DNA from 3 places in the Janthinobacterium sp. BJB401 genome. Region 1 is predicted to be linked to each of the others. Evidence: predicted binding sites of a transcription regulator. Region 1 holds the regulator's gene; each other region holds the start of a gene.
What was found. The regulator FNR, encoded in region 1, switches genes on or off when oxygen is low (the NO sensors DNR and NnrR bind a similar motif). The targets are predictions, from matches to a motif close to TTGATNNNNATCAA.

Region 1 (5,956 bases):
TTGTTCTACATCACCATCGTCTTCGCGCTGGCCTACCTGTTCCTGTATCCAGGCCTGGGCAACTATGCCGGCAGCCTGGGCTGGAAATCGACGGGCCAGTACGAGGAAGAGCTGAAGAAGGCGGAAGCCGACTACGGTCCCCTGTTCAACAAGTACCTGAGCCAGGACTTGAAGACGGTGGCCGCCGATCCGCAGGCGCAAGCCATCGGCCAGCGTCTGTTCCTGACCTACTGCGCGCAATGCCACGGTTCGGATGCGCGCGGCAACAAGGGCTTCCCCAACCTGACGGACAAGGACTGGCTGTATGGCGGCGAACCCGACATCATCAAGACCACCATCCTGCACGGCCGCAATGGGCAGATGCCACCGATGGGCGCCGCCCTGGGCTCCGAAAAGGATGTCGAGAACGTGGCCCATTATGTGCTGAGCCTGTCCGGTTCGACCTCGGATCCCGTCAAGTCGGTGCTGGGCAAGGCCAAGTTTGGCGCCTGCATGGCCTGCCATGGCGCCGATGCCAAGGGTAACCAGATGCTCGGCGCGCCGAACCTGACGGACAAGACCTGGCTGTACGGCGGCAGCGCCGACACCATCATGGAAACCGTACGCAAGGGACGCAGCAACACCATGCCTGCCTTCAGCGATTTCCTCGGCGAATCCAAGGTACACGTGCTGTCGGCGTATGTCTGGAGCCTGTCGAATCCGCAGGCACCCGCCAAGTAAAAATGGAACCTCAAGTCATCAAGATGTATGCGGCCCGCGAGCAAATCTACCCTCGCGAGGCCAAAGGACGCTACGCTACCTGGCGATGGGTATGCGTATGGCTTACCCAGCTCGCGTTCTACGGCTTGCCGTGGTTGACCTGGAATGGCAGGCAAGCCCTGCTGTTCGATTTGACCACGCGCAAGTTCTACATTTTCGGCGTCGTGCTGTGGCCCCAGGATTTCATCTATCTGGCGGCCCTGCTGATCATCTGTGCGTATTTGTTGTTCCTCGTCACGGCCATTGCCGGGCGGGTGTGGTGCGGGTTCTCTTGCCCGCAAACGGTATACACGGAAATTTTCCTGTGGGTCGAACGCCGCATCGAGGGTACGCGTAGCGCGCGCATGGCCCTCGACAAGCAGGGCCCCTCCGTGCGCAAGGCGTTCAAGAAAACGGCCAAGCACCTGGCATGGGGCGCCATCGCCCTGTGGACGGGCTTTACCTTTGTCGGCTACTTCACGCCGATCAAGGAACTGGCGCAGTCGGTGACCACCTTGAATTTCGGTCCCTGGGAATGGTTCTGGGTCTTGTTCTACAGCCTGGCAACCTACGGCAACGCGGGCTGGCTGCGCGAGCAGGTGTGCAAATACATGTGCCCCTACGCGCGCTTCCAGAGCGCCATGTTCGACCAGGACACCCTGATCATCACCTACGATGCCAAGCGCGGCGAACCACGCGGCGCCATGAGCAAGAAGGCCGGCAACAACGACAAGCTGGGCGACTGCATCGATTGCACCCTGTGCGTGCAGGTGTGTCCGACCGGTATCGATATACGCAACGGCCTGCAGTATGAATGCATCGGCTGCGCCGCCTGCGTCGATGCCTGCAACAGCGTGATGGACAAGGTCGAGCGGCCGCGTGGCCTGATACGCTACAGCACCGACCATGCGATGGAAAACAACTTCAATTCGAAGCAGATACGCCAGCGCGCCATGCGCCCGCGCGTCCTGATCTACACTTCCATCCTGGCCCTGATCATCATCGCCGTATGTACCTCGCTGGCCCTGCGCACGCCCCTGAAAATGGACGTGATCCGCGACCGCGGTTCGATGGGACGCGAAGTGGAAGACGGCATGATCGAAAACGTCTACCGCCTGCAGATCATGAACACCTCGGAGCAAAGCCAGCATTTCAAGATCAGCGCTTCCGGCTTGCCGGGCCTGACCTTGCTGACGCGCGAAGAAGTGACCTTGCAGCCGACGGAAACGCTGGGCTGGCCGATCCGCCTGCGCGTGCCGCACGGCGTCGGCGAGAAGGGGTCGAACAAGATTGCGATCGAATTGCAATCGCTGGACAACCCCTCGCTGCATGTGCGTGAAAGCGCGGTATTCATCGTGCCGCGGTGATGTTGATTCGGGGTCGGACCCTCTGGGTCCGACCCCGGTATTTCGCCGTAGGGGTAGCATTCAACATGCGGTAGGTTTACTGCATTTTCAACCCAGAAGCAAAAGCTGGGGTCAGACCCAAAGGGTCTGACCCCAAGGAGAACAAAATGTCCGACAGTCTGAAACTGCAAGCCCCCGCCGATCCCTGGTACAAGCATCGCTGGCCATGGCTGCTGATGATCGGTCCCGGCCTGTCCGTGGTCGTCGGCAGCTTCATGGGCTATATCGCGTTTACGCAACCCGATGCGCTGGTGGTGGGCGACTATTACAAGCAGGGCAAGGCGATCAACCAGGATTTGAAGCGCGACACGATCGCCAGCGACCTGGCGATGGCTACCAGCTTGTCCTACGACGTGGCGTCAGCGCGCCTCAGTGGTTCCGTGCACAGCTTCGGCAAAGCTTACCAGGGTCCGCTGCAGCTGCACCTGGCGCATGCGACGCTGCCGGAAAAGGACATCAAGCTGCTGGTGCGGCCCGATGCGGCCGGCAATTTCTCGGTGGCGCTGCCGATGCTCGAGCGCAGCCGCTGGCAAGTGCTGGTGGAAAACGACAAGCGCGAGTGGCGCCTGTCCGGCATCTGGACCTGGCCGCTGCAACGCAGCATCGCACTGCATGCCGACGAGGAACTGTAAGCCTTATTTGCAGACGTCGGTACCGGCCGTGATGGCCTTCAGTTTTGCCGGCTGCAAGATTTCAATTTCTCGGTTCGAGACGCGCAGCCAGCCTTCCTTCTTGAATTTCGACAATAAACGGCTGACGCTTTCGATGGTCAGGCCCAGGTAGTTGCCGATTTCCTCGCGCGACATGCGCAGCTGGAATTTGCTGCTCGAATAGCCGCGCGCTTCGTAGCGCGACGCCAGGTTGACGATAAAGGCGGCAAAACGCTGCGTCGCCTGCATATTGCCCAGCAACAGCATGACGCTTTGCTCGCGCGTGATTTCCTGGCTCATCATGCGGTGGAAATGGCGCAGCAAGGTCGGCATATTGCCCAGCAATTGTTCCAGGCTGGAAAACGGGATTTCACACACTTCGCTGTCTTCCAGCGCCACCGCATTACAGTGGTGGCGGTCGGCGCTGATGGCGTCCATGCCCAGCAGTTCGCCGGCCATCTGGAAGCCCGTCACCTGCTCTTCGCCGCCCGGATTGATCTGGTACGTCTTGAAGTGCCCCAGGCGGATCGCGTACAGATTCTGGAACGAGTCACCGATACGGAACAGCGAGGCGCCGCGCACGATCTTGCGGCGGCGGCCGATGATCTGGTCCAGCCTGTCCATGTCGCCCATATCGAGGCCCATCGGCAGGCACAATTGATGCATGCTGCAGGTCGAGCATCGCGCACGCAACGCTTCCACGTTCACTGTAGGCAAGGTTGGAGTGAGTAGCGCTTCAGTCATGTCGGTACCTTTTAGAAAATGCAACAACAAGTTTACTGCATACAGGGTTGCCGTGTGCCAATTTCACCGCAATTTCGCTGAATAAACGACGTTCCGACTTTAATTATATGGCAACATCGTCAAAAGCCCATGCGGGGAGGGCAATTTGCGCGGCGCCGCTTGCCAAGCTGGGGCATTGATAGGAAAATTCCTGACAGCATTACTTGCCGCCTGTGCCGCCCGGTACTGAAAAGGAAATCATGAAGCCTCTCGGCATCAAAGCAAAAGTCGCGCTGGCCACCAGCCTGACCTCGATCGCCATGATCGCGCTGGTCACCATGATCCAGGTGCAGCACATGCGCGACGATTTCACTAAAGTACTGCTGAGCCAGCAGTCATCCCTGATCAGCCGTACCGCTGCCGAGCTCGACGACAAGCTGGGCATGCTGCTGCAGATCGTCACCCTGACGGCCCGGCAGCAGCCGCCGGAACTGATCGCCCGGCCCGCCCAATTGCGCGAATACTATTCGCGCCGCTCGATGCTGGTGCTGTTCGACGACGTGCTGGTGCTCGACGCGCAAGGCGCCGTCGTGGCCGACATGCCGGAAGTGCCGGGGCGCGCCGGCATCAACGTTGCCGAGCGCGAGTATTTCCAGACCGTCCTGCGCACGCGCCAGCCCATGATCACCGAGCCGATGCTCGGTAAATCGAGCGGCATGCCCATCGTGCAGATGGTGGCGCCCGTGCTCACCGCCGATGGCCAGGTGGCCGGCGTGGTGATCGGCGTGCTGCGCCTGTACAAGGACAATCTGCTGGGGCGCCTGCGCTCGGAAAAGGTCGGCAAGAGCGGCTATTACTTCATCCTCACGCGCGGCGCCGTGCCGCGCTACGTGCTGCACCCCGATACCAGCCGTTTGCTGCAGCCGCGCCAGCCGAACGCCAATCTGACGACGACCCAGCTGCTGAAGGAAGATGGCGAAGGCAGCATGGTCAGCACCAACAGCCGCGGCATCACGGCAGTCAACAGTTTCAAGCGCCTGAAATCGGTGAACTGGCTGCTGGCCAGCTCGCTGCCCGTCGACGATGCCTTCGAACCATTCGATGGCGTGCTGTACCGGCTGGTGCTGTGGAGCATCCTCGCCTCGCTGCTGGCTGCCTTTGTTCTGGGCTGGGTCACCGTGCGCCTGCTGTCGCCGCTGGTGCGCCTGCGCGACACCCTGCTGGCCCTACGCACCAGCGGCAGCCGTTTTACCCCCGTGCCGGTGCAGCAGCGCGACGAGATCGGCGAGCTGACGGAAGCGTTCAACGGCCTGATGAGCGAACGCGACCGCCTGCAGCAGGAACTCGAAGCGCGCGCGGCGGAGCTGGAGCAGGAACGCGACCGGGCCGAGGCGGCCAACCGCGCGAAGAGCGATTTCGTGGCCAACATGAGCCATGAAATCCGCACGCCCCTCAATGCCGTGCTGGGCATGGTGTATTTGCTGGGCAATACCAGACTCGACACGGAACAGCGCAAGTATCTGACCATGGTCAGAGTGGCGGGCCAGTCGCTGCTGGGCATCCTCAACGACGTGCTCGACTATTCGAAGATCGAGGCGCGCCGCATGGAATTGTCGCCCGTCGAATTCGACCTCGACGAAGTCATGAATACCCTGGCCACGACGATGACGATGAATGCGGGCGAAAAGGAACTGGAACTGGCCATCGCCGTCGAACCCGACGTGCCGCGGCGCCTGGTGGGCGACGCCCAGCGCCTGCAGCAAATCCTCGTCAACCTGGCCGGCAACGCCATCAAATTTACCGAGAGCGGCGAAGTGGTGGTGGCCGTCAGCCTGGCCGAGAGAGAGAGCGGCCGCGCCTGGCTGCGCTTCGAAGTGCGCGACACGGGCATCGGCATGACGGAACTGCAGCAACAGCAGCTGTTCGCCGCGTTTTCGCAGGGCGACCAGAGCATCACGCGGCGCTTCGGCGGCACGGGCCTGGGCCTGGCCATCAGCAAGCAGCTGATCCACATGATGGGCGGCGACATCGCCGTCGCCAGCAGCGAAGGCAAGGGCAGCCGCTTCTGGTTCAGCGTGCCCTTCGAGATGCTGGCGCAACCGGCGGAAACGCGGCGCACGCCGGCCCTGGGACAGTTGCGCCTGCTGGTGGCCGACGACAACCGCACCACGCGCGAACTGATCGTCAAGCTGATCGAGGCGTGGGGCTGGCTGGCCGACGAAGTGGACTCCGGCTTTGCCGCCATCGAACTGTACCGCGAACGCCTGGCGCAGCAGCAACCGTACGACGTGGTGCTGGCCGACTGGCACATGCCCGTCATGGACGGCCTGGCCACGGCCAAGGCCATCCGCCAGGCGGCCAGCGGCCAGCGCCAGCCCATCGTGGTGATGGTCAACGCATTCGCCCGCAACCACCTGGAGGAAATCTCCAGCGCGGCCG
Region 2 (5,956 bases), on a different contig from region 1:
TGTTTAAGTGATCTGTCGTACTGATCGAAGGGATCGGCAATGATTATGCCATATATTGTGCAATGCAGAACCAAAAGCCGCCCCAGCGTCGGATGGGCGATACAAAATTCGGTGCGCTTTGCGGATATGGCGAAAAAATTGCTGATACGAAAATCCGCCAAAATGCCGGCGGGGCGAATAAAAATCGAAAAAAGCTGAAAAAAAAGCCCGCTGCAGAGGTCTGCAGCGGGCTGGATGTGAACTGGCCTGTGTTGTTAGGCAGCCATGCGCACACTTCCCCTGCAACCATCCATCAGGAACGATAGGCCCACGACTAGCACCAGCTCGCCTTCGGCCGAGCGGGCAGTACCGGTAATGCCTTCCACGGTGATGGCCGTCATCGGCTTGATCACGAGGTCGGCCGTGCCATCGACGGCTTCCACGGCGAGAATGTACGGCTGTGGCGCAGCGACAACAATACCGACGCGTTCGCTGCACGATTCATAGCCCAACGAGCCGGCCAGCGAGCGCACGGGCAATGGACGGCCCTGGTCTTTCAGCACCGGCGCGCCGCCCACTTCCATGAAGGTTTCCGGCAATTCGACGACGCGCTGCACCACCGCCATCGGCAGCGCCAGCGCGGCGCCCGAGGTCGACACGAGCATGGTCGGCACGATCGACAGTTCGATCGGCAGGCGGATGGCAAATTTCGTGCCCTTGCCCAGCGTGGATTCGATGTGGATGGCGCCGCGGTTTTTCTCCACGGCCGTTTTCACCACGTCCATGCCCACGCCGCGTCCGGAAACGCTGGAAGCGACTTCCTTGGTCGAGAAGCCCGGCAGGAACACCAGCTGGAAGCATTCGTCGTTGCTCAACTGCGCGTTTTCGCTGATCAGGCCCTTTTGCTGGGCCTTGCTGCGCAGGAAGACCGGGTCCATGCCCTTGCCGTCATCCTGCAGCACGATCATGACGCTGTTCGCTTCCTGCCATGCTTTCAGTGAAATATACGACTTGGCGGGCTTGCCGGCGGCCAGACGCGCTTCCGGCGATTCGACGCCATGGTCGAGCGAGTTGCGCAGCATGTGCACGAGCGGATCGTACAGGCTGTCGACCACCACCCGGTCGACTTCCGTCTCCGCGCCTTCGATGGTCAGTTCGACATCCTTGCCCAGGTCTTTCGCCAGTTCGCGCACGAGGCGCGGGAATTTCTGGAACAGGCGGCCGACGGGCTGCATGCGCGTGGCCAGGGTGGCCCGCTGCAGTTCGGTCGAGTAGCGCGAAGCGCGTTCCAGGGTTTCCGCCAGGGTCGCCATCAGGGTGGCGGCTTGGCCTTCGAATTTGAATTGCAGCAAGCGTTCGAGCAGCACGGCAGCCTGGTTGGCGGCCTGCACGGATTCACCGGCCACTTCCAGCAGCGCGTCGAGCTTGACGGCGTCCACGCGGATGCTGTCTTCCTTGACGGGCGCGGCATGGCGCACTTCCGGACGCTCTTCGCGGCGTTCCGCGCCATCCCAGGCCTTGCCGGCCGGTTTGGCGGCGGCAGCGGCAGCAGGCGCGGCGGCCACGGCGGCAGGTGCGGCGGCGACGGCGGACACCGGCGCGGCAGCGATCTGGCTAGCGGCCGGCACGACGGCGTTGTACATGGCTTCCCAGTCCAGGCCATCGGCGCTGGCCGTGGACACGGCGGCGGCAGGCGCGGCCGCGACAACTTCGGCGGCCTGGGCGACCGGTGCAGCCACTTCCGCCACCACGGCGGCGGCAGGCGCATGCGCATCCATGCCCTTGCCTTCGATGGCGTTCGTCAGGATATGTTCCAGCTCTTCCGGCATGGCCGGCAAGCTTTCCGGCGCGGCGCCATTCGCCAGTTCCGTCAGCTGGTCGGCGACGAAACCGGACGCTTGCAGCGCCGCCTCGATGGCGATCGGCGTCACGGGCGCGGCGCCCGTGCGCAAGGCGTCAAACAGGTTTTCCGTCAGATGGCAGGCCGCCACCAGCGCGGGCAAGCCCATGAAGCCGGCGCCGCCCTTGATGGTGTGGAAGGAACGAAACACGGCATTCAGTGTTTCCTTGTTGTCAGGATCACGCTCGAGGCGCAATAAGTGCTCTTCAACATTAACCGCAAGATCCATCGCCTCAACGACGAAATCCTTGAGCATATCGTCCATTAGAATCCCAAATCCGCAAGAAGGTCGTCTACATTATCCTGGTCCAGCGCCACCGACGGCACGGACGGGCCCTGCATCAGCGGCACCGGCTTTTGCGCCAGCTTTTCGCGCACCTCGGCCGGCGCGTTGTCGCGCAGCAGCTGAGCCAGCTCGTTTTCCACCGTCTTGGTGATGTTGACCACTTTTTTGATCAGCTGGCCCGTGATGTCCTGGAAGTCCTGGGCCATCATGATTTCCAGCAAGCGTGCTTTTTCCGCTTCCGTCGCTTCGGCAACGGCTTGCGCGAACTGGCGCGAATCGCCGGCCAGGGCCTTGAATTCTTCCAGGCTCAGCTTGCCGTCGAACAGGGCCGTCCAGCGGCCGTCCATGTCCTTGGCTTTTTTCGACAGCACGTCCTGCGCCGGCATGCCTTCGTCGAGCGTGTTGAGTACCTTGTTGGCGGCCTGTTCCGTCAGGGTGGCGACATATTCCAGGCGGTCCTGGGCGTCGACGATCTGCGACGACGCTTCCGTCAACGCCTTGTCGTAGCCCAGTTCGCGCAGCGAATCGTGCAGCAGGCGCACGATGCCGCCCAGGCGCTCGAACATCGGCTTGTCGGACTGGTCGACCGGATCGGCCGCTTCGCCAGGCGCGTCGGCGCTGGCCACGGGGGCCGCAACCGGCTCGGCGGCCGCCGGCACGGCGGTGCTGGCCGACACGGAATCGAACAGCGCGTCAAAATCGTCATCCGCGATCACGGCGGGAGCAGGCGCGGCGGCAGGCGCCGGCGTGGCTGCGGCCGCGCTTTGCGCGGATACTTCATCGAATAATGCATCGAAATCATCAGCGGCGTTGGTCATATCCCTGCTTCTCCATAATTTGTCAAAATTCCGCCTGAACTGTGCGTTTTACAGACTGATACCCACAATTTCTCGATTAAGATGATTTGAGGCAATACCGCTGCGATGGTGCGAGTGTAGCAGGGCGCCGCCCTGTTGGTAAATCTCAAAACGCGCTTCCTGGTGCAAAGCAGGCCCACAAGAGCTTTTCCGCCAGGAAATAAGTGTTCCTGCTGTTGTATTTTGAAATACTACCATTGGCGTGCGTGCTAGACCACGCGCGACACAAGAAATCCTGCCTGCGGGCGCCTGCGCAACAGCCCTGCTCGGCCATCGTTGCAGCTAAACACGATCTTTCTGCCAATGTTGTCTATACTGAAGGTGCAGTAGTATTGATAATTATCAAGTCTTTACATGAATACAATGCTGCCGCCGCGTCTACAATAAGAGGCGTTGCGCGCGCTGAGTCACTGCCAAAGGACCTGCCATGTATAAGAAAATTCTGATCGCCACGGACGGCTCCACCGTCTCCAACTTGACGGCCTGTGCCGGCGTTGCCTTTGCCGAACAGATGCACGCCGACATCCTTGCCGTGTACGTGGCGCCCGAATACCAGTACCCTGTGTACATCGAAATCATTCCACCAAGCTATCCCAGCGAGGAGGAATACCGCATCGCCATGCGCAAGGCGGGCGCCGACCACTGGCAGCCCATCCTCGACGCGGCCGCCAAGCGGGGCCTGCAGGCGACAGGCCTGACGGCATTTTCCGACAGCCCCGCCCTGAAAATCGTGGAAGTGGCGCAACTGCAGCAATGCGACCTGATCTTCATGGGCTCGCATGGCCGCAGCGGCTGGGGTCAGTTGCTGCTGGGCAGCGTCACCAATAAAGTGCTGTCGCACTCGAAATTGCCCGTGCTCGTGCACAGGCTGATCAAGGAACCCGCGGCAAAATAAAAGGTCACATGGCCACGGGGCCAGCGCCATTGCCGGCACACCAAAAAAAAGGCAAAGGCGCGACCGCTTCAGTTAAAATGACAACGTTTCTCGTTTCTTAACATTTGATTGTCCGGTGACGGACAGAGCAGATTACACGCCACCAGATTGCCCGCCTATGATACGTATTGTGATTGCCGACGACCACACCATCATGCGTGAAGGATTAAAGCGCATCCTTGACGGCGCGCCGGATATCGACATCGTGGGTGAAGCCATCGACGGCTTTGAAGTCCTCAACCACGTGCGCCAGGGCGGCTTCGACCTGTTGCTGCTCGACCTGTCGATGCCGGGCCGCAGCGGCGTCGACCTGATCCGGCAAATCCGCAGCGAGGCGCCCAAGCTGTCGATCCTGATCCTCACCATGCACGAGGAAGAGCAATATGCGGTGCGCGCCATCCGCGCCGGCGCGCAAGGCTATCTGACCAAGGAAAGCGCGGGCACCCAGCTCGTGGGCGCCATCCACAAGGTGGCGTCCGGGCGCCCCTACATCAGCGCCGAGGTGGCGGAGCAACTCGTGCTCAACATCATGATGCCGAATGAAAGCTTGCTGCATAAACAGTTGTCGGACCGCGAATTCGAAGTTTTTTCCCTGCTGGTGGCAGGCAAGTCGATCACGGAAATTGCCAACAACCTGCACCTGAGCGTCAAAACGGTGAGTACGCACAAGACGCGCATCATGCAAAAGATGGGCATGAGTTCGCTATCCGAAATGGTCCAGTATGCCGTCGCGCACCGCCTGCTATCGCCCTTCAAGACGTGATCCTCCTGGCGCGCGCCCGCGCGCCAACTGTAGGAACAATCCTACCTCACCTACCACAGCTCCTACTGCCATATTCAGCCACTGCTGATATTAATTGCATACGGTTGTTGGCATACTGAAACCAGTAATCAAGTTGCTGGAAAGTTATTTCATCACACAGCAAGTCTTCAGCGAATTGAGCATTACCTGCCTGGACGCGCGCCGCCGACCCTTGCCTGCCCGCCGCCCCGTGCACCCCGTCATTCAACTCTGAACTACCTGTCACCAGGAGATGAACATGCTGTCCACGCAAACGCCCGACACCCGCGCTGCCTCACCATCGCTGGCCCCCTCTTCTCCAATGGAAGCGGGGCGCCAGCGCCAGGGCCGGCTCTGGTCGAACCTGAAGGAGGTGTGCGACCTGCTGCATATCTCCAGCGCCTGCACCATCGCCGCCGACGAACTGCTGTTCCAGCACGTGCAATTCAAGACGGGCCAGCGCGTGCACACGATCGGCCAGCCGTTCGACACCCTGTACATCGTCAATTCGGGCTTCCTGAAAACCGTGCTCATCGATGAATTCGGCAATGAACAGGTACTGAGCTTCCCCATGAAGGGCGACATGCTGGGCGTTGACGGCATCCACTCGCGCCATTACTCCTCGGAAGCGGTGGCCCTGTCCGACTGCGACCTGATCCTGCTGCCGTTCAAGAAGCTGACGGCGCTGGGCAGAGTCCACCTGGAACTGGAAAACGTCATGTACGGCGTGATGAGCCGCGAACTGGTGCGCGAGCAAGCCATGATCGGCATGCTGGGCGCACTCAGCGCCGAAGCCCGCGTGGCGCGCTTCCTCGTCTCGCTGGCCGACCGCTTCGCGCAGATGGGCTACTCGAGCAAACTGTTCAACCTGCGCATGACGCGCCATGAAATCGGCAGCTACCTGGGCCTGACCCTGGAAACGGTCAGCCGCACCTTGTCCGCCTTCAATGAAATCGGCCTGATCACGGTTGACCAGCGCACCATCGGCATCAAGGATCCGGACGCCCTGAAAACCCTGCGCCGCCTGCCGCCGTCGCGCTCGCGCGCCAAGCAACTGGCCGCCGCCAAGCTCAAGGCCGATACCACCGCCGCCGCCAGCGCCTCGGCGCAATTGCTGGCTACCATCTAGCTTCATCCCGATTTCCTCAAGCTTGGCACAGGCTTGACCCGGCCAAGGCGCACAACGCCTTGCCGGGTCTTTTTTGCCGCCCCCGCCTCC
Region 3 (5,956 bases), on a different contig from region 1:
CAGCGAGGGCGCCAGCGTGCACGTGCAGCAATCGCACTTTGTATCCGCCAATTCGCGCGGCTTCATCGGCGGCTACCCATTCTCTCGCCACACCCTGTCCGTGGCGCCCATCGCCGGCAAGGGCGCCAAGATGCAGCGCGACGACTGGTATTCATCCGTGCGCGACGCCGCCAAAATGGCTAGCCCGGAAGCCATCGGCCGCTACGCCGCCGAGCGCGCCCTGTCGCGCCTGAACGCGCGCAAACTGGGCACGCGTACTTGCCCCGTGCTGTTCGAAGCGCCGCTGGCGGCCGGTTTGCTCGGTACTTATGTGCAAGCGACTTCGGGCGGCGCCCTGTACCGCAAGTCCACGTTCCTGAACGATTCCTTGGGCACGCAAGTGCTGCCCTCGCACGTGCAGATATTTGAGGACCCGCACGTGATCGGCGGCGTTGGTTCGGCCCCGTTCGATGAAGAGGGCGTCAAGACCGTCAGCCGCGACGTCGTCAAGGATGGCGTGGTGCAAGGCTATTTCCTGTCGACTTACACGGCCCGCAAGCTGGGCATGCAGACGACGGGCAACGCGGGCGGTTCGCACAATCTGTACCTGACCTCGAAGCTGACGGCCGCCAGCGACGATTTTAGCGCCATGCTGAGAAAGCTGGGCACGGGCTTGCTGGTGACGGAATTGATGGGGCAAGGAACCAATTACGTGACGGGCGACTATTCGCGCGGCGCCTCCGGTTTCTGGGTGGAAAATGGCGTCATCCAATACCCGGTGGAAGAAATTACCATCGCCGGCAACATGAAGGACATGCTGCGCAACATCGTGGCCGTGGGTGCCGACGCCTTGCGCCGCGGTACCAAAGAGACGGGTTCCATCCTTATCGAGAGCATGGTGGTGGCGGGCGGCTGAGGCGCAAGCGGTTCGATGCCAGACGGCAGCTGCTGCCTCGGCACGCTTCCCAAACGCTGGCCGCGCGGGCAAAAAAATGCCCCGGCGAGCGGGGCATGGGATCAAGCGGGCCGGCTCGGCCCTGGCGCTCAGGCGCGCAAGGTGGACAGGATAGGCTGCAGCACGGCCGCGCCCAGGGCGGCGCTGCGGGCGCCGCTCCAGCCCGTTTGCGGGTCGGGATCGTTGGCATTGTCCTTGAACGGCAGTTCCAGGGTCAGCGACAGGCAGCCGAAGGCGTGCGTGATGTGGGGCGAACCCATGGTCAGCACTTCCGGCGTGAACGGGCCGTCTTCGTAGCCGTGCTCATCCTGGAAGTCGGGGCTGGCCACCTTGAAGTCGGCGATGAAGCGGTCTTGCTCGGCTTTTTGTGCTGGCGTGAAATTTTCCAGCGCATCGCTGCCAGCCACGAATACATACGGCAGACCTTCGTCGCCATGCACGTCGAGGAACAGGTCGCAGCCGATTTCATGCATTTTCTGTTTCACCAGGAACACTTCCGGGCTGCGTTCCATCGTTGGCGTCATCCATTCGCGGTTCAGGTTGGCGCCGGCCGCGTTGGTGCGCAGGTTGCCATGCACGGAACCGTCCGGGTTCATGTTCGGCACCACGTAGAAGACGGCGTCTTGCAGGCATTGGCGGGCAAACGGATTGGCCTGGTCCAGCAAGGCTTCGAGCATGCCTTCGACAAACCATTCGGCCATCGTCTCGCCTGGATGCTGACGCGCGATGACCCAGACTTTTTTCTCGGCATCGGCGTCGCCGACCACCAGCAGGTTCATGTCGCGGCCTTCCACGGTGCTGCCCAGGTCGATCAGGCGCACCAGCGGCGACGCTTGCGCGCTGTCGATCAGGGCCAGGTGGCGGTCCCATGGATACGGTTCGAAGTAGGCGTAGTACACGCTTTCTTCTTCGGGTGTATGTTCGATCGTCATCACGGTGCCGTCAAAGCTGGTCGGTACGCGGAACCAGGTTTCGCGGTCGTAGCTGGCGACAGCCTGGTAATCTTTCCAGCCGTCCGGGTAGGCCGACTTGCCGGCATTCATGAAGCGGATCGTGCACGCCTCGCCTTGCGCGCCTTGCAGGCGGAAGTAAAACCACTGCGTGATGTCGGCGTGGGAATCCTTGCGGATGTTCAGCTCGATGGAGTGGGCATCGTCGGCGCGCAGCACCTCGATCGCGCCGGCGTCGAATTGCTGGCTGATTTTAATGGTCATGTGTGTTCCTGATAAAAACGTATGGGTTTTGCATCGTGTGCAATGGCGCGATGATACCCGTTTTAGCGGCGCCTTTGTGCTGGCGCAAACGACGGCGGACGTGCTTTGCTAACGTGGAAGCTCCGACACGGGAGATCATCATGGACGACAACGGCAAACACATACGCGAACTGGAAAAGAAAGTTAGCGCCCTCAGCGACGCCCTGGCGCACCTGGGCAAGGGCACGACCTTGCAGGAATTGCTGCGCATCATACGTTTCCCCGGCTATACGACGCCGGCCGAATACACCTTCAACGTCGCCATCCTCGACACCATGCTGGTGCAGGCCAATGCGCTGGAAAAGCTGGGGCAGGATTTGCTGGCTGGTGCCAAGCAAGTAGTGGTGAAACAGTGAGCAGACAGTAACTTATTCCTGAACGCCTGAAAAATGTTCAGGGCAAGGCGCAGGGTCGCAGGCAGTACGAACGTACGCCCAGGCCCTGCAACGCCGCCATGGACGTTTTGTCAGGTGTTCAGACCGCCAAATCGTTCGTAGAACCACGGCTCGACAGATGCCGCCTGCTCATCCTCGCGCCGCAATGTGGCCAGTATATGTTCCTCGGCAGCCGCATACGTGATGCGGTACAGGTCGCGTGCCAGTGCATAGGCTTGCGTGCCGGGCCACGGTTCGGGCAGCAGCTCGACGGGCAGTTGCGGGTCGTGCAATTGCACGCGGCGGTAGGCGTGCGTCAGCAGGGAGCGGATGACGAACGCCTGCTCCGCATCGAACACGGGTTCTTCCTGCAGCAGGGTCAGCAGGGGCTGGAAGCTGGCGATGAATTTTGCGTAGCCGGCCATCACTTCCGACAAGTCCCAGCAATCGCCCACCATGTCGCGCAGGGGACGCGTGCTGACGCCCGGCAATTCCGTGGTGTGGCAAACATACAGCTTGCCCTGCACCTCGTTGCGCACGAGGATATCTTCCAGCGCCTCCGCATTGCTGGCCGGGTGGCCAAAGATGCCGGGAGAAATCAAACCATAGCCGGCCCACAATAATTCCTTGCGCAGTGCCCCCCGCTCGGCGGCGCCGATGCTGCCGGCCGGCCCGATCACCAGGGTCCAGCTGCCATCCCAGTGCACGATCAGCGGCGCATAGATGCGGCGGTAGGCGCGTTCGAAGCGGGCCAGCGCTTCCGGGCGTATCGTATAGGCACTGCGGCGGCCGTCGCGCTGCGAGCTGAGCCAGCCTTCCTGCGCCAAGCGGAACACGCTGGTGCGCAATAGCCGGTCATTGACGCCGAATGGCGCCAGCAGTTCGATCAGGCTGCCCAGCCAGATGGCGCCGCCGCGCGGCACGATGGCGTCGCCAAAGATGGTCATCACCAGGGACTTCGAGCGCGGTGGGTCGCTTTCCAGGAAATCGGCTATCCATGCCGTGCAGCGGGTGTTCTTCATGTGGTTCCGGTCTGGCCGTGTTGCGGTCGAATCAATAAAAGCAGCAGTTTACTTGGCTGCGCGGGTAGCGCGGCAATAATTTGCCGGAAGCGCGGGTGGCGCTTCGTAATGTTTTCTCATAAGCAATATCATACGCACAAAAACCCCGCACAAGATACGAAATTTTAAAATGATTCATATCAAGTGTATGCAAATCGTTTTTTGTATCGTATTATCTGTTCATCGCACCGCGTTGCTGCGCAAAATCAAAGACATGGGAGACAGATCATGTACGCACAAATGGTTGAAACCGGCCTCAAGAACGTCCGTTCCCTCGACGACATGGGCCAGGAAGAGCGCGCTTTCCAGGCGCGCATCGACGAAGGCATCAAGATCGAGGCCAAGGACTGGATGCCGGACGCCTACCGCAAGACCCTGATCCGCCAGATTTCGCAGCACGCGCACTCGGAAATCGTCGGCCAATTGCCCGAAGGTAACTGGGTCACGCGCGCGCCGACCCTGAAACGCAAGTCCATCCTGCTGGCGAAGATCCAGGACGAAGCGGGGCATGGCCTGTACCTGTACAGCGCTGCGGAAACCCTGGGCGTGTCGCGCGACGACTTGCTGGCCGCCTTGCACTCGGGCAAAGCCAAGTATTCCAGCATCTTTAACTATCCGACCCTGTCGTGGGCCGACATGGGCGCCATCGGCTGGCTGGTCGACGGTTCGGCCATCATCAACCAGATTCCCCTGTGCCGCTGCTCCTACGGTCCGTATGCGCGCGCCATGATTCGCGTCTGCAAGGAAGAGTCGTTCCATGCGCGCCAGGGCTACGACATCATGATGTCGCTGTGCAAGGGCACGCCCGCGCAAAAAGCCATGGCGCAGGATGCCTTGAACCGCTGGTGGTGGCCTTCGCTGATGATGTTCGGCCCGTCCGACGCCGCCTCCGTCAACAGCGCCCAGTCGGCGCAATGGCGCATCAAGCTGTTCTCGAACGATGAATTGCGCCAGCGCATGGTCGACCAGACCGTGCCGCAAATCGAATACCTGGGCTTGACCGTGCCCGATCCCGACCTGAAATTCAATGCGGAAACGGGCCACTATGAATTCGGCGAGATCGACTGGTCCGAGTTCAACAACGTCTTGAAGGGCAATGGCCCGTGCAACCGCGAACGCCTGCAAACGCGCGTCAAAGCGTACGAAGACGGCGCATGGTTCCGCGATGCCTTGGTCGCGTATGCAGACAAGCAAGCTGCTAACAAAGCGGCAGCGTAAATACATAAGACAGATAGGGGATAGCAACATGAGCAAAGAATGGCCATTGTGGGAAGTTTTCATCCGCAGCCAGCACGGCCTGGCGCACAAGCATGTGGGCAGCCTGCACGCTTCCGACGCCACCATGGCGGTCAACCATGCGCGCGACGTCTACACGCGCCGCAATGAAGGCGTGAGCATCTGGGTGGTGCGCGCGGCCGACATCGTCGCCAGCAGCCCCGGCGACAAGGGCGCCCTGTTCGAGCCGTCGAACAGCAAGGTGTACCGCCATCCCACCTTCTTCCCGATGCCGGAAGAAGTCAAGAACCTGTGATGGGAGCGCCTGCAATGGACGACAAGGTCAATTATCTTTTTCGCCTGGGCGACAACGCCCTGATCCTCAGCCAGCAGCTGTCGCAGCTGTGCGGCAAGGGGCCGGCGCTGGAAGAAGACATGGCGCTGACCAACGTGGCGCTGGACTTGCTGGGTCAGACGCGTTTGTGGTTCAGCTATGCGGCCGAACTGGAAAACGCGGGCCGCGACGAGGACGACATCGCCTTTTTGCGCGACGCCCACGACTTCAAGAACTGCCTGCTGGTCGAACAGCCGAACGGCAATTACGCCGACACCATGATGCGCCAGTTCTTCTTCGACAGCTGGCACTACTTCCAGCTGCTGGAACTGACGAAATCGACGGATGCGCGCATCGTCGAAGTGGCGCAAAAATCGATCAAGGAAGTGACCTATCACTTGCGCCGCAGCGGCGACCTGATCGTGCGCCTCGGCGATGGCACGGCGGACAGCCACGCGAAAGCGCAGGCCGCCGCCGACCAGCTGTGGATGTACACGGGCGAGATGTTCACGTATGACGCCGTCGACCAGGCCATGGTCGCCGCCGGCATCGCGCCGCCATCGGACGTGCTGCGCCGCGCTTTCCTGGAACACGTGGCCGAGATTTTCGCCGAAGCCACCTTGACCATGCCGGCGCCCGACGCCTGGATGCAAAAGGGCGGCAAGCAGGGCACGCACACGGAGCACCTGGGTTTTATCCTGGCCGAGATGCAGTTCCTGCAGCGCGCCTATCCCGGGGCGGAGTGGTAATGAACACGGCCGCTGGCGCCGCGGCGCTGGACGCCG

Region 2: HWE17_RS12685 (universal stress protein) is a predicted target of FNR. The motif match lies at 3,355-3,368, and genes of this name have one in related genera.
Region 3: paaA (1,2-phenylacetyl-CoA epoxidase subunit PaaA) is a predicted target of FNR. The motif match lies at 3,753-3,766, and genes of this name have one in related genera.

Annotation. Positions count from the first base shown of each region.
Region 1 is NZ_JABXFH010000003.1:66,477-72,432, forward strand. It holds gene ccoP (cytochrome-c oxidase, cbb3-type subunit III) at 1-720, shown strand, start outside; gene ccoG (cytochrome c oxidase accessory protein CcoG) at 723-2,105, shown strand; gene HWE17_RS03310 (FixH family protein) at 2,252-2,776, shown strand; gene fnr (fumarate/nitrate reduction transcriptional regulator Fnr) at 2,780-3,538, opposite strand; gene HWE17_RS03320 (response regulator) at 3,778-5,956, shown strand, end outside.
Region 2 is NZ_JABXFH010000016.1:10,140-16,095, forward strand. It holds gene HWE17_RS12675 (chemotaxis protein CheA) at 255-2,144, opposite strand; gene HWE17_RS12680 (protein phosphatase CheZ) at 2,144-2,983, opposite strand; gene HWE17_RS12685 (universal stress protein) at 3,450-3,917, shown strand; gene HWE17_RS12690 (response regulator transcription factor) at 4,075-4,719, shown strand; gene HWE17_RS12695 (Crp/Fnr family transcriptional regulator) at 5,060-5,866, shown strand.
Region 3 is NZ_JABXFH010000006.1:1,622-7,577, reverse strand. It holds gene pmbA (metalloprotease PmbA) at 1-895, shown strand, start outside; gene HWE17_RS06045 (M14-type cytosolic carboxypeptidase) at 1,024-2,148, opposite strand; gene HWE17_RS06040 (hypothetical protein) at 2,289-2,543, shown strand; gene paaX (phenylacetic acid degradation operon negative regulatory protein PaaX) at 2,654-3,583, opposite strand; gene paaA (1,2-phenylacetyl-CoA epoxidase subunit PaaA) at 3,851-4,840, shown strand; gene paaB (1,2-phenylacetyl-CoA epoxidase subunit PaaB) at 4,869-5,153, shown strand; gene paaC (1,2-phenylacetyl-CoA epoxidase subunit PaaC) at 5,153-5,920, shown strand; gene paaD (1,2-phenylacetyl-CoA epoxidase subunit PaaD) at 5,920-5,956, shown strand, end outside.